One region of the Bacillus safensis genome, then DNA from elsewhere that is predicted to be linked to it. Evidence: predicted binding sites of a transcription regulator. Region 1 holds the regulator's gene; the other holds the start of a gene.

The links. The regulator LexA, encoded in region 1, represses DNA repair genes until DNA is damaged. The targets are predictions, from matches to a motif close to CGAACATATGTTCG.
Region 2: AAYR28_RS10865 (DNA polymerase IV) is a predicted target of LexA. The motif match lies at 4,595-4,608, and genes of this name have one in related genera.

The regions. Positions count from the first base shown of each region.
Region 1 is NZ_CP154909.1:1,729,699-1,737,158, forward strand. It holds gene AAYR28_RS08750 (NucA/NucB deoxyribonuclease domain-containing protein) at 1-257, shown strand, start outside; gene AAYR28_RS08755 (STAS domain-containing protein) at 403-1,251, shown strand; gene AAYR28_RS08760 (IseA DL-endopeptidase inhibitor family protein) at 1,284-1,826, opposite strand; gene AAYR28_RS08765 (hypothetical protein) at 2,122-2,565, shown strand; gene lexA (transcriptional repressor LexA) at 2,611-3,231, opposite strand; gene yneA (cell division suppressor protein YneA) at 3,390-3,701, shown strand; gene AAYR28_RS08780 (YneB family resolvase-like protein) at 3,719-4,366, shown strand; gene AAYR28_RS08785 (DUF896 domain-containing protein) at 4,436-4,666, shown strand; gene tkt (transketolase) at 4,854-6,857, shown strand; gene sirA (sporulation inhibitor of replication protein SirA) at 7,056-7,460, shown strand, end outside.
Region 2 is NZ_CP154909.1:2,129,407-2,136,866, reverse strand. It holds gene AAYR28_RS10885 (CoA-disulfide reductase) at 1-371, opposite strand, end outside; gene coaA (type I pantothenate kinase) at 560-1,519, shown strand; gene AAYR28_RS10875 (MDR family MFS transporter) at 1,553-2,788, opposite strand; gene AAYR28_RS10870 (YolD-like family protein) at 2,988-3,332, opposite strand; gene AAYR28_RS10865 (DNA polymerase IV) at 3,348-4,580, opposite strand; gene AAYR28_RS10860 (YfmQ family protein) at 4,733-5,182, opposite strand; gene AAYR28_RS10855 (GNAT family N-acetyltransferase) at 5,462-5,941, shown strand; gene AAYR28_RS10850 (GNAT family N-acetyltransferase) at 5,938-6,912, shown strand; gene AAYR28_RS10845 (iron-sulfur cluster biosynthesis family protein) at 6,992-7,318, shown strand; gene AAYR28_RS10840 (YqkC family protein) at 7,331-7,460, shown strand, end outside.

The sequences.
Region 1 (7,460 bases):
TTCGAAAAGGGCATTCAGATGTGTGTACCATTGACCGAAATGGAGCAGATGCCCGCAGGCAAGAATCATTAAAAGGAATTCCGACAAAACCTGGCTTTGACCGGGATGAATGGCCAATGGCGGTTTGTCTTGAGGGAGGAAAAGGCGCAAGAGTTCAATATGTCAGTCCATCTGATAATAGGGGGGCAGGCTCATGGGTCGGGCATCAAATCAGCGGGTTTCCTGATGGGAAAAGAATATTATTCATTGTGAAATAAATCGGAAAGAGTCTCCCTTGAGTGGGGAGCTCTTTTGTTTATCATCAGAGCCTATTCGAGCTAGCAGGGTCAAAAGATTCAGTGGTACAATCAATCTATAAGGTACAAAGACTGACAAGAAGAAAATGTGAAGGGACATTTGCTTATGGATAAGAACCGTGCATTATACGATTTTTTTATGCAGCATGCAGAGAAGCTGACTGAAACATGGTATGAATCAATTGAGGACGATGATCCAGAATCCATATATCGTTCAACAGATTCCAGCATCATAGCTGAGCTAAAACGGCAGAATCAAGATTATTACCAGCATTTTATACGAGCTATTATTGAAGATAAGACGTATTTACATACTGAATTTAAAAAATGGTCTGAGGATTTAGCCAGTGACCCAAAGCATTTAAATACACCATTAGATTATGTCGTGAGAGAATACATGTCCAATCAAAGAGTGGTTCTGCATTACTTAAAAGAATTTATCAAACAGCGTCAAGATGAAATTGATATTGAGCGCATCTTTTATTGGTATGATTTAATTTCCGAAGCGTTTAATATTTCAATCCATGTGTTTATCCAGCAATATGTGAAAAATACAACCGAAAAACTCGTGGCTCAAAGAGATATGATTTATGAATTGAGCTCGCCGGTAATTGTCCTAAAAAGCCAGATTGCGTTATTGCCATTAGTAGGTGACATTGACACAGCGAGAGCCAAGATTATTTTAGAAAATACGCTAAATCAGTGCTCGCAAAAAGGTGTTCAGCATTTATGTATTGATCTATCGGGTGTCGTCATGATTGATACAATGGTGGCTCATCAAATCTTTGATCTTGTCACGTCACTTCGGTTAATTGGAGTAGAGACGACCATTTCAGGGATTAGACCAGAAATTGCCCAAACAGCAGTGCAGCTTGGGCTTCCTTTTAATGAATTTCGCACGGCATCATCACTTGCTCACGCGCTGGACCGAATGACTGAATTTTCTTCAATATAAAAACCAGGCCGATGAAAGGCCTGGTTTTTTATTTAGATGACAGCGTCAATTTGTGTGACTTTCCAATTTTTTTGTACTTTTTCGTACGTAACAGTTCGTTTTACTTTGCGTCCATCAAGTGTTGGGACAGTAAATTCATATGTGCGGACCGTTTGTTTTTTAGAAACAAGTTTAGGTGTGGCTTTTTCCCAATTGAGCATGTTGTCTCCATCACCGACTGGAACAGCCATTTTGCCTTTATGAACAATGAACTGATAATCTTTTAAACCATGTTTGATGGCATCTGGAGTGAAAACTTGAGATAGGTAGCTGTTTAATTTTTTCTTTGTATCAAATGTTTTAGAAAGATAGTTGTACGTCATATCTTTATAGGTAAATGATTTTAATTTGACATTAGAATGGTCTTTAATTTTGTAGCCTGACATTGCACTCCAAAAATGTTCTCTTGCATCAAGGGCAATATGTAACGCTTCTTTATTTGTCAAAGCGGCTGATTTCTTGGAAGCGGCCAATGTTGTTGTTTGTAATGAGATCATAAGCATAATAGCAGTTAATAAAACAAATAATTTTTTCAAGGCGATTGCCTCCTTTTCTCAATGAAAACTTCTTATGTTACAAATGTTACAATAATTACAGTGATATTACAAGTATTAAATCTAAATGTTTTTTATTTCTTTTGTTTCTAATTATATAACGTTTGAGGGAGACAAAAAGTTTTCATTTTTTTTATTTTTCTTCTTAATCATTATTTAACCGTTCTAAAGAAGAACGAAACGTCTTTTGGAAAAATTTCTATTTAGACGTTTAACACTCTTTTTTATTTATGACATATACTGTCGTGATGAAAGTCTAAAGAAAGTGGTGTTTCGTATGTATCAACCGTATGAAGATATGTGGAATGGTTACTCATATGATAGGCAGATGCAGGGATTGCCATCGATTTCTATTCCTCAAATTGGAGGTTTTCCTGGGTTTCCGATTGGAGGAGGTACTTGGCCAGGTCAAGGGTCAGGCGGGCAATCGGCACCGCCAGCTCCGCCGCAGCATATCATTTCGCAGTATCAGCAAGCACTCTCTCAGCCTCAAAGTATGCAGTCGCTTATATCTGCGCAAAGTGCAGGAGGCCATCAAGCTGTTCATTTTGCAGCGGGCTGTAATAGAAGATGGACGATTGTGCTTTTGAGAAACGGTCAAGTATTTTTAATGTTTGTCCTTTCCTCACAGCCATTTGGCAGAACAACTGGCTTTATATGGCCGAACTTTACTTTTGGCTCCTTCCCAAGTTCAAGTATTCTTGCATATTCCTGTGCATAAGAAAAAGCCGGTTCTCATCAGCAGCTGATGAAATACCGGCTTTTTTTAATGAATATTTCGAAATACGCCAATCACTTTACCTAGTATACTCACATTCTGTAAAATAATCGGTTCCATAGATGGATTCTCTGGCTGTAATCTAAAGTGTGTATTTTCTTTATAGAAACGTTTCACTGTCGCTTCATCTTCCTCTGTCATGGCGACCACAATATCTCCATTGTTAGCGGTGCTTTGCTGACGCACAATGACATAGTCCTTGTCCAAAATACCTGCATCAATCATACTTTCTCCCATAATTTCAAGCATAAACACTTGTTCGTCTGGTGCTGCAAAAGTCTCTGGTAGAGGGAAGTATTCTTCTACATTCTCAACAGCTGTGATAGGAAGGCCGGCGGTTACTTTTCCGATGACTGGAACGTTCATTACAGCACTCTTTGGAATATTCATTTCCTCTTCATCTAGTACTTCGATCGCTCTAGGTTTTGTCGGGTCTCTTCTTATTAAGCCCTTTGTTTCCAGTCTAGCTAAATGTCCATGGACCGTTGAACTGGATGCTAGACCGACAGCTTCTCCAATTTCACGGACGGATGGGGGATAACCCTTGCTTTTTACTTCATCTTTGATGAATTTCAGGATATCGAGTTGTCTTTTTGATAGCTTCGTCATCTTTTGCACCTCAAAACGTCAATTTTAAAGAAATTATAGCATGTTTTTCCTAACAGTACAAACATAGGTTCGAAAAAACGTTTGACAGAAACGTTTGTTCGTATTTATAATGAGAGACAGAAAGAGCGAACACACATTCTATTAGGAGAGATGACATTATGAGGTTAAAAGAATCTATTATTTTTATTGGGGTATTCTCATTCATCGTTGGCATATTTCTCTCACTTATTGCAGTCACAAGCCATAATGATTCAAATCAATATGTTAAAATAGAGGTTCAATCAGGAGATACTCTTTGGGGATTAGCTGATCAAGTAAATGACAGCAAATCAATCGACAAAAATGCATTTATTGACTGGGTAACAGAACACAATGATCTTGCTTCAACAGAAATCCAGCCTGGAGACATTCTTGTCATACCCGTGAAAAAAGAGCATCCAGTCGTATATCAGCTTGCAACAGTACAGTAGAAAGGTCGATTGAAGACATGAACGCAATCATTTATGCGAGAGTAAGCACTGTGAAAGAAGAGCAGGAAACCTCGCTGAAAAGACAAGAAGAAGAACTGCTGGCTTTAGCTGCCATGCACAAGATGAATGTGGTCAAAGTCATCAAAGAAAAAGCAAGTGGATATGAGCTAGATCGTGATGGCGTGTTTGAAATGCTTGCTGCACTGAAGGAAGAGTCGATCGATGCCGTTCTTATCCAAGATGAAACACGTCTTGGAAGAGGACAAGCTAAAATTGCGCTTCTTCATTGTCTATTTAAAGAGAACGTAAAGGTATACAGCGTGTTTCATAGAGGAGAGCTTGAGCTTTCAGAAGCAGATGAAATGGTCATCGAGATTGTAGGAGTCGTCGAAGAGTACCAACGGAAAATTCATAACCTGAAAATCAAGCGGGGGATGAAAAGGGCTGTTGAGCGCGGATATCAGCCTGAACTAAATTTAAGGCAGCAGGACCATGCACCTGGCCGTGAGCGTATTGAAGTGCCTATTTCAGAAATTGTTCGATTAAGAAAAAATAACATGACGTTCGCCGAAATTGCCGCAACTCTTCAGGCATTAGGTTTTGACATTTCAAAAGCAACAGTGCATAGAAGGTATCAAGAATATGAAAAAGGCCTTACCACCTAAAGCGTGATTTGTTGTCAAAATGATTGATATTTAGTAGTATGTAGAGAAAATGCTTTAAAGGAGTTTGTCATGATTTCTAAAGAACAGCTTGCAAGAATAAATGAGCTTTCAAAAAAGTCGAAAGAAACCGGTTTATCAGACGCTGAAAAAACAGAACAAAAGCAGTTGAGAGAAGAGTATTTAAAAGCTTTTCGTTCTTCTATGAAAAATACACTTAAAACTGTCAAAATCGTTGACCCTGAAGGAAACGATGTCACACCAGAAAAATTAAAAAGAGAAAAAGATCAGAACCTTCATTAAGGCTGTGATTTCTTGAATTTTGAAAAGATGGGAAGAATATTCTCGTCTTTTTTCATATTTGCATAACTTTTTAGGTGATCGATAAACTAAATGTGACAAAATCCTTCTTTTTCAGCGTGAAATAGTTGTGAAAAAAGGACAGTAGATTTATGATAATGGTGTACACAAGATACGGAAGGGGATTTATATGGAAACGATTGAATTGAAATCTATTGCAACAATACGTACTCTCTCCATAGACGCAATTGAAAAAGCGAATTCCGGTCACCCAGGAATGCCGATGGGTGCTGCACCAATGGCATACGCTTTATGGACGAATCACTTAAACGTAAGTCCGCAAAATCCAAATTGGTTTAACAGAGACCGCTTTGTTTTATCTGCGGGCCATGGTTCTATGCTTCTATACAGCATGCTTCATTTAAGCGGATACAATCTGAGCATTGAAGATTTAAAACAATTCCGCCAATGGGGAAGCAAAACACCTGGACATCCTGAATTTGGACACACAGAAGGCGTAGACGCGACAACGGGTCCTTTAGGCCAGGGAATTGCTATGGCAGTAGGAATGGCACTTGCAGAAAGACATCTTGCGGAAACGTATAACAAAGACAACTTTCATGTTGTAGACCACTATACATACAGCATTTGTGGAGATGGAGACTTAATGGAGGGAATTTCCTCTGAAGCAGCTTCACTTGCTGGTCATTTAGGCTTAGGCCGTTTAATCGTTCTTTACGATTCAAATGACATTTCTTTAGATGGCGATTTAGATCGTTCATTCTCTGAAAATGTGAAGAATCGTTTTGAAGCGATGAACTGGGAAGTTCTTTACGTGAAAGACGGCAACAACATCGAAGAAGTAACAGCTGCTATTGAAAAGGCGAAGCAAAGCACAGACAGACCTACATTAATCGAAGTGAAAACAACGATCGGTTTCGGATCTCCAAACCGTGCGGGAACGTCTGGTGTGCATGGTGCACCGCTTGGCAGCGAGGAAGCAAAGCTGACGAAGGAAGCTTACTCTTGGACGTTTGAAGAAGATTTCCATGTACCTTCTGAAGTGTACGATCATTTCAAAGAAGCTGTCAAAGACGCTGGACAGAAAAAAGAAGCAGCGTGGAATGAATTGTTTGCGCAATACGAAAAAGAATATCCAGAGCTGGCAGCACAGCTGAAGCTTGCGATTGAAGGAAAGCTTCCTGAGAATTGGGATCAAGAAATTCCTGTTTATGAAGCAGGTTCAAGCCTTGCTTCCCGCGCATCTTCAGGTGAAGTGTTAAATGGCATTGCAAAGCAAGTACCTTTCTTTATTGGCGGGTCTGCTGACCTTGCTGGATCAAATAAAACAACGATTAAAAACACAGATGATTTCGGGAAAAATAATTATGCCGGCAAAAACATTTGGTTCGGGGTCAGAGAATTTGCAATGGGTGCAGCGCTCAATGGTATGGCACTTCACGGCGGTCTTCGTGTATTCGGCGGAACGTTCTTTGTTTTCTCAGATTACTTAAGACCAGCGATTCGTCTTGCTGCCTTAATGGGACTTCCAGTCACTTACGTCTTTACTCATGATAGTATCGCTGTTGGTGAAGATGGTCCAACGCATGAACCGGTTGAACAGCTTGCTTCACTGCGTGCGATGCCTAATCTTTCCGTTATCCGCCCAGCAGATGGAAATGAAACAGCTGCAGCGTGGAAACTAGCTGTATCTTCAACGGATAAACCGACAGCACTAGTTCTTACTCGTCAAAACCTTCCAACAATTGACCAGGCACCAGAGAAGGCATATGAGGGAGTAGAAAAAGGTGGATACGTTGTGGTTGAAGCAGCTGATGCACAGCCGGAAGCACTTCTACTCGCTTCAGGATCTGAGGTTGGTTTAGCCATTGAAGCACAAAAGGCACTTGAAAAAGAAGGTATCCGCGCGTCTGTTGTCAGCCTTCCTGCATGGGATCGCTTCGATCAGCAGTCAGACGAATACAAAGAATCCGTTCTTCCTAAAGCAGTACGTGCACGTATTGCAATTGAAATGGGTGCTTCACTTGGCTGGGAGCGTTACACGGGGCTTGATGGTGACGTGATTGCAATTGATAAATTTGGCGCTTCTGCACCAGGAGAAACCATTATCGAGAAATACGGCTTTACTGTCAGCAATGTAGTCAGCCGTGTGAAAGCGAAGCTGAATAAATAAACGAACTCCAAGCATCATGCTTTTTTGCTATCTGTTTGCAGAGCATTTTCATCCGCTCTGCAAACTTTTATCTTTTTTCTTGTTTTTTTGACAAAACTAGTTTCTTCTTGCTTCATATATAGACAATTCTTTCTTTCACATTTTTGTATAATACAAGCAATAAACGAGATTGACGAAATGTGAAAGGAAGGGATAGACATGGAACGTCATTATTATATTTATTGGATTGAGGATGAATTTGCGCATCACTATTTTGGCAGAGAATCGATTTTGTTTCATTTGTTTGAGTCGTTACATTGGACGAACCGCACTGACGATGAACTTGTAATGCTTGTGAAGCAAGTGGATTATGTGACGAAACGAATCCCTGCTTTTCATATGCACCAGCGTCTAATGAATAACTTAACGAACATTCACTATACACAAATAGGCTCGATTTACAGCGCTTCCTTACCAGATGGAAAAGGAACTGCAGCATTTATTATTAAAGACCGGTATATTCAAATGTCTGCCACTGGCAGTTATGAGGCAGAAGCGGTGTTTTTTGAAGTGCTGAGAAAAATCAGCCCTTGTTTTCTTGCGATGGACTTTAGTTCAAAGAAA
Region 2 (7,460 bases), 400 kb from region 1:
TGACTGTCTAAATCCAGTGTGACAGGGCTTGCTCCTGTCGCAATTAAGAGGCGGTCATAGCTTTCTGTAAAGGGTTCTTTTGTTTTCGTATGATGACCCGACACTGTTTTTTGCTCTGGGTCAATAGAGGTCACTTCGTGTAAGCATCTGGCGTCAATTCCATATTTCTCGCGAAAGGTTTCAGCACTGCGTGCGATCAGCTTTCTGTGATGATCAATGAGACCGCCGATCAAATAGGGGAGTCCGCACTGTCCATATGAGAAAATCTCTCCTTTTTCAAAAGCAACAATGTGTGCATCTGGATCCTCTCTATATATTTGCATAGCGCAGCTCATTCCTGCTGCGTCTCCGCCAATCATCACATATTTCATTTGGTTTGCTCCCTTCTATCTATCGTACTGAATACTCTTATTTACCCTCATATTCCTTTTTTTAATGCTTTTTTTTGCAAAAGAAGTAAACTTTCGTTGAAAAATAAAGACAGCGCCTTCATTTTAAGCTACAATCGGATTATCGTCTTTTTGGGTTACGAGTTTAGTGAAGATTGGTGGGAAAGACTTTGAGTGACACGAGACTAGATTTTAATACGCTATACACGCGCCATACGAGAGAGGCTTGGGCAGCTCTTGGAGAATATATGCCGGTATCTGTTTCAGAAGAGGAAGCGAGAGCGCTGCAAGGGTTAAATGACTATTTATCGCTGGAAGAAGTTCGAGATATTTACATACCGCTTATTCGTTTTTTGACATTACATGTCTTTGCAGAAAAACAAAAAAACCAGCATGTGAATGCCTTTTTAAACTACCCGCACCATGCCAAAATTCCCTTTTTAATTGGGATTGCTGGAAGTGTAGCTGTCGGGAAAAGCACAACGGCTCGTATCATTGAAACGCTTTTATCGAGGCTTGGAGATGGGCTGAAGGTGAGTCTTGTGACAACAGATGGCTTTTTATATCCTCAAAAAGAATTAAAGGATCGAGGGCTGATGGAAAAGAAGGGCTTCCCGGAAAGCTATGATGTCAAAGCCCTGCTGTCTTTTTTGAATGAATTAAAATCAGGTAAACAAACTGTGCATGCCCCGGTATATTCGCATCTGACCTATGACCGGCTAGAAGGGGTGTATGAAACAGTAGAGGATGCGGATATTGTCATTATTGAAGGAATCAATGTGCTCCAATCACCAGCGCTGGATGATCTGAAGGATGAACCGCGTGTGTTTGTATCAGATTTCTTTGATTTTTCGATTTATGTAGACGCCGCTGAAACGCAAATTCAATCATGGTATAAAGAACGATTTCGTTTGCTCAGGGAAACAGCCTTCCAAGACCCTGAATCCTTCTTTCATCAATATAAAGATTTGACGGATGAAGAGGCAGATCAAATGGCAAGCACCATTTGGAATACCGTGAACCGCCCAAATTTATATCAAAATATTTTACCGACAAAATATCGGGCTGATCTCATTTTGAAAAAAGGGGATCAGCACAAGGTGGAAGAGATCGCCATCCGCCGGGTATAAAGAAAAAACCGCTCAAACGAAAGAGCGGTTTTTTTAATGATCTCCACTTACTTTAACAGCTATGGCTGCTGCCGATCGCTTTTTTAGACGGTAATATCCAATGAGTAAAAATGGAACGCCTGCGATGGTGATCATTGACAAGACCGTAAAAATGGAGAGGGGATGGGCTGCGCCAAAATAGTCAATGCACAGTCCGCCGACAAATGGTCCGATGACGCTGCCGAGCTGAGAAAATCCCATCGCCCCAAAGTACGATCCCTTCACTTCAGGCTTTGCAATATTGTCTACAAAAAGATCCATCATCGCAAACAGCAGAACCTCCCCAATCGTAAACACGACAATGATGAAAGCAAGCATGCCGAGACTCTGTGAAAAAGCAATGGCAAACAAACTGCCGGCAAGAAGAATATTCCCGGTGGTCAGCGACAAAATGGTGGAGTAGCGCTTCGCAATCATGATGAGCGGATATTGTACAACAATGACAACCACTGCATTTAAAGATAAAAGATATCCAAACAGTTTAGGACCATCCTCAATCATAGGTGACGCTGATAAGTATTGAGGCAGCGTTGAGCTTAAATGCGAATACCCGAACGAACATAAGGTAACGCCGATGAGGATGATGCTAAAGACCGTATCTTTTTGGATAATGGAAAGGGCTTTTTTGACGCTGATTTGTTTCGTACTTTCTGGAGCAGCAACTGGATGCTTCTGAAATTGCCAGGCCAGTGTTAATCCATATAACAAATAAATGAAGGCAGCGACAAGAAATGGAAATGTTGTTTTCGATGATCCTAGATATAAGCCAAGCAGCGGGCCGAAGATCACCCCGATATTAATGGCCGTATACCGTAAATTAAAAACAAACAACCGAATACTTGATGGGGTGACATCGGATAAGAGTGCCTTAGACGTCGGTTCAAACAGTGCCCGGCACAGTCCATTTAAAGCGTTCATGAGAAAGAAGACCCAAATGGCATCTGCAAACGCAAAGCCAACAAAGACAAGTGTCCAGCCGAAGATGGATAGAAGCATGACCTTTTTCCTGCCGATTCGGTCAGAAACATAGCCGCCGTAAAAACTCGCCACGATCCCAATAAGGGAGCTGACGGCAATGATTAACCCAGCTGAAGAAGCTGAAGCCCCTTTGACTTGTGTCAAATAAACGGCCAAAAAAGGAATGCTCATGGACGTCGCCATTCGGCCGAATATGGTGCCGATGATGATCGTCCAACTAAGTGGATGTAAAGTACGTAAGTTATTTTTCATGCTGTTTCTCCCCTGAGTGTTAAGATGTTCCAATCATACATGAAAAATTGTGCAAATTAAATACACAATTTGATGGAGGAGACATCCGCCATAGGACAGAGGAGCCCCAAATAGCTCGCAAATTTGGAGAGCATGTTTTTTTCTGCCGATGCTTCTATGTCTTTTAGTATGCTGATTCGTACGATCACTTAAAGACAATTTAATCAAGATCAATCGCGACAATTTGCTGCAAGGACAGGTGGAGAACATCTTCATCATTGACGATTTTTATGCGCCGGGTTTCATAATGAATGGCTTTCACCCAGCCCCAAAACTGCTGTTTCATACCTGCCGCAGCATATGTCACGCAAATCGCTTGGTCCTCTGTAATCGACTGTGTGATCAAAAAATTCATTTCCTCTAGCTGATCAGTACTCAGCGGAGGAGGCGTGTATTCTTTTTTCTTCCGTTTTTGAGCAAGCAGCTGTTCACGGTGCTCTGGGAGCATCATTCGGCTTGATTCCCACATGATGTTGTATCCAGGTGTTAATTTATTGGGATTCATGGCTGTTCGCCTCCGTTATTTGTAATGTCCACCAATTTTTTCGGCGCGGTGATACGCCTGCCCTGCGCTTGTTAGTGACGAAGCGTGCAAGAGTGCAGCAGGTCCATACTTCATATGGATCGCATCAAATACTTTGCTGAGTCTGTCTTTTTTTAAATGGTGATCAAATAAACTCAGCTGATATTGGCTGTCAGGCTGCAGCTGCGAGAGAGTAATACCTACACTGCGAATGGGCTGGCCGTCCCAGTGCTGCTGGCATAGCTGAATAGCTGCTTCTGCAATATCTGTCCCGTACTGTGTGGGTGAATGGAGCTTGATTTGTCGATGAAATCCAGTCGGATGAGAAAAATCAGCGCCTCTTACGCCAACAGACACCGTTTGCCCAACATAATGCTTAAAGCGCGCACGTCTTGCCACTTCTTCACTCAATTCAAGAAGGGCGACTTTGATGTCCTCAAAGGACGCATAATCATGGGGAAGGGTCATATGATGCCCAACCGCTTTTTGCTGATCATGTGTGTGAAGAGTGACCGGGGAAGGGTCGTGTCCTAAAGCAGTTCGCTGCAGAAGCTCCCCGTTGATTCCCCAGCGTTTTTTTAGCCGGTCTAACGGATAAGCAGCAAGTGTCCCGATGGTACTGATGCCCATTCGTTTTAAGTGGTGCTCCATCCGTTTGCCGACACCAAATAATTTTCCAACCGGAAGCGGCCATAAATCAGCCGCAACCCGGTCTGCACGAAGTTCATAGATGCCAGATGTGTTTTTTTTAGCAAAATGGTCACAGGCCATTTTAGCGAGCACTTTATTAGGACCAATACCAACACGTGCGTAAATGCCCGTCTGGTTCATAATGGTCGTTTGTATATTTTGAGCGATCTCGCGGGGTGAACCGAGTAGTGTCACACTCCCCGTAATATCGAGAAACTGTTCATCAATTGAATAGGGTTCGACAAGATCTGTGTATTGTTCCAGCAGTTCTGTCATCATGACAGAGACATCAAGGTAGCGCTGCATACGTGGACGTACAACGACGGCTTCAGGGCATTTCTCCTTTGCTTCCCATAATCTTGATGCATTTTGTACGCCCCGTTTTTTAGCGAGCGGGCAGGCCGCAAGTACGACCCCGCTCCGCCGCTCGGGATCTCCTGAAACGATGAGCGGCACATCCTTCAAATGGGGAGCCTCCACTTTTTCGACTGACGCATAAAACGACTGCATATCCACAAGCAGAATGGCTCGTTCATTCATGATTTTCACCTCTTAGAACGTATGTTCTGTATACATTTTAACCGGCAGAAGGTGAAATTGATACTGGTAAATCATTCAAAGAGAAGAGTGTAAATCCATACAAAAAAGACGAAGTGTCTCCACTTCGTCTCATCTGGGTAAAATGAGTCATTTTAAGCATGTGCCAAGTTGTTGGATGTTTGGAGCGGCTCAGAACGCAAACGATAGGCCGTTAGTTTTTTCTTAGGCTTATGGGTAAACTGCCGCACCACATCCACGTGGTCATCGTAATGATACAGATAAAGGGTTACATCATGCTTGCCAAGCTTTGTTTGCATGGTAAGCGGCGCCGGTCCTTCCTGTGGATGAAGAAAACGCTCTTCATCACCAGGGTAAATATAGTAGCGTTCAATAAAGATCGCATCATTAAAATGTTGAATAATTTCAGATGTTTGCTGATCATCGAGTGGACGTCCTTGAAACGTCATCGTTGTTTGATCACTTGTTACTTTTGCATGCACCGCATAACGACTAAAAAGGCGTTCAACAACACCCGAAGGCAGCGAAGTGACAAGCAACTTTAAAAGACTAAACACAACAAGTGAAGTAACAATCCAAACCAATATCATCATCTCCAATAAACGTTTGTTCCATTTCCTATATGATCCATCTTAACATAACAAAAGAATAAAACTTTCGCACAAAAAGTGAACTTTTTGAAATAAGTGTGAAGATTTAAAAGGAGATGACAGCGAAAGAACGAAGAACCAACAAAGCTGAAAGGAAAAAAGGCTGATACATCACCTTTACAAACAATTGATCAGACAGGTAGACTATTGAAACAGTTGATTTTTTGTGAAAAAAGAGCGGTACAGCTAAAAATGAAAAGGGGCGAGGTCATCATGATACGTCAAGTAAAACCGTCAGATTTTTATGCGGTCACATCAGTCATTCAAAGCTGGTGGGGAGGCAGAGATTTGCGCGCAAAATTGCCAAAGCTATTTTTCGAACATTTTCAGCAAACAAGTTTTGTTGTTGTTGAAAAAGGTGAACTGATCGGCTTTTTAGTCGGTTTTTTATCGCAATCACATTCAGATGAAGCGTATATTCACTTTGTCGGGGTACATCCAGACCACCGGAAATTAAAGATTGGCAAAATTCTCTATCAAGCGTTTTATGAAGCGGCTGAAAAGGAAGGAAGAACGACGATTAAGGCCATCACAGCTCCTGTCAATAAAGTCTCGATTGCTTACCATACAAAGCTCGGTTTTCAGATAGAAAAGGGAGATAAAACAGTGGATGGCATTTCAGTTTTTTCAGATTACGACGGCATTCATGAAGACCGGGTGCTATTTGTGAAAAAGCTGGAGGCGAAAGCATGATCATCAGACTGGATCAAAAAAATAAAGAAATAGCAAAAGAGCTGTTACATATACAATTAGCCGCATATCAGCGGGAGGCAGAACAAATTGGCTATCAAGATTTACCGCCCTTAAAAGAAACGGTTAAAGACATAATAGAAACAGATGAGATTTTCATAGGATTTGAAAAAGAGGGGCATTTGTTAGGGATCGCTTCATATGAACTACATGACGATCGGATCATCCTCAGCCGGTTAGCTGTGCACCCACATCATGTCAATCAAGGAATCGGGACAGCGCTCCTGCAATCCATTATCCAGCATCAAAAAACAATCGAGCTCACAACAGCAGAGGCAAATACACCAGCAATCAAGCTTTATGAAAAATTAGGGTTTAAACAGAAGGCCCGTTTGCAGGTGGAAAACAATCTGATGTTAACAAAGATGGAACGTTTGATGCTTCGAAAGGTGGAAGTGATTGAATACCAATCGAGCTGGCCAAAACAATTTCAAGATGAGCATGACAAGCTGAAAAAGATAGTTGGCGACAACTGGGTATATGGCCACCATATTGGCAGTACGTCAGTCATAGGAATGGCGGCTAAGCCAATTATTGATATCTTGCTAGAGGTGAAGCATATCAGCAGCTTAGATGAGTGTAACCATCTGTTTCGCCAGCTTGGATATGAACCGCTCGGAGAAAATGGACTCAAGGGAAGACGTTTTTTTAGAAAAGGCGGCTTGAACCGAACACATCACGTTCACGCCTATGAAGCCGGACATGATGATGTAAAAAGGCATTTGGTGTTCCGAGATTATTTAAAAGCTGCACCTGACCGTGCCAAAGTCTATGCAGATAAAAAGCGTCAATTGGCAAAAGCCTATCCTGAAGATATGGCAAGTTATATCAAAGGAAAAGATGAGCTCATTAAAGAAATTGAACAAGAAGCGTACAATTGGTCAGACCAGTTAAAGACAAATGATCAGACATAAGAGCTGACAGGGCGTGAACATGTTTAATTGATGACTGATATGTTACAATGTAACAATCAACGAAAAAAGGATGTTCGGCATGTATATTCATATAACAGAACCAGCAGCAGCGTTCCTTACAAAACAACAAGCAGGGCATGAAACAAAAGAACTGCTCCTTCGATATGATTCAGATGGGTGCGGCTGTGCGGTAAGCGGTGTCCCAATGATTTGGCTCACAGGCGAAAGAACAGGCGAATGGGAAGAACTCAAGCATAATCAGCTCTTTAAGCTGTACATACACACAGCACAAAAGGTCTTTTTTGACGAGGAAATGACGATTGATTTTAACGAAAAAGCCAACACACTCATGTTGAAAAGTCCTCAACAAATACTCAGCCCGAGAATGGGTATACTTGTAAAGTAAGGTGGAAATGTAGTGGATCAAAAGCTAAAAGCAATACAAAATACGGCACAAAATAAAACATGGGTGTCGTTTTTAAATAACAATCATCCCTATAGCCTTTTGCACTGGTCAATAGGTGGAATGGATTCGGTGAAAAAGGACG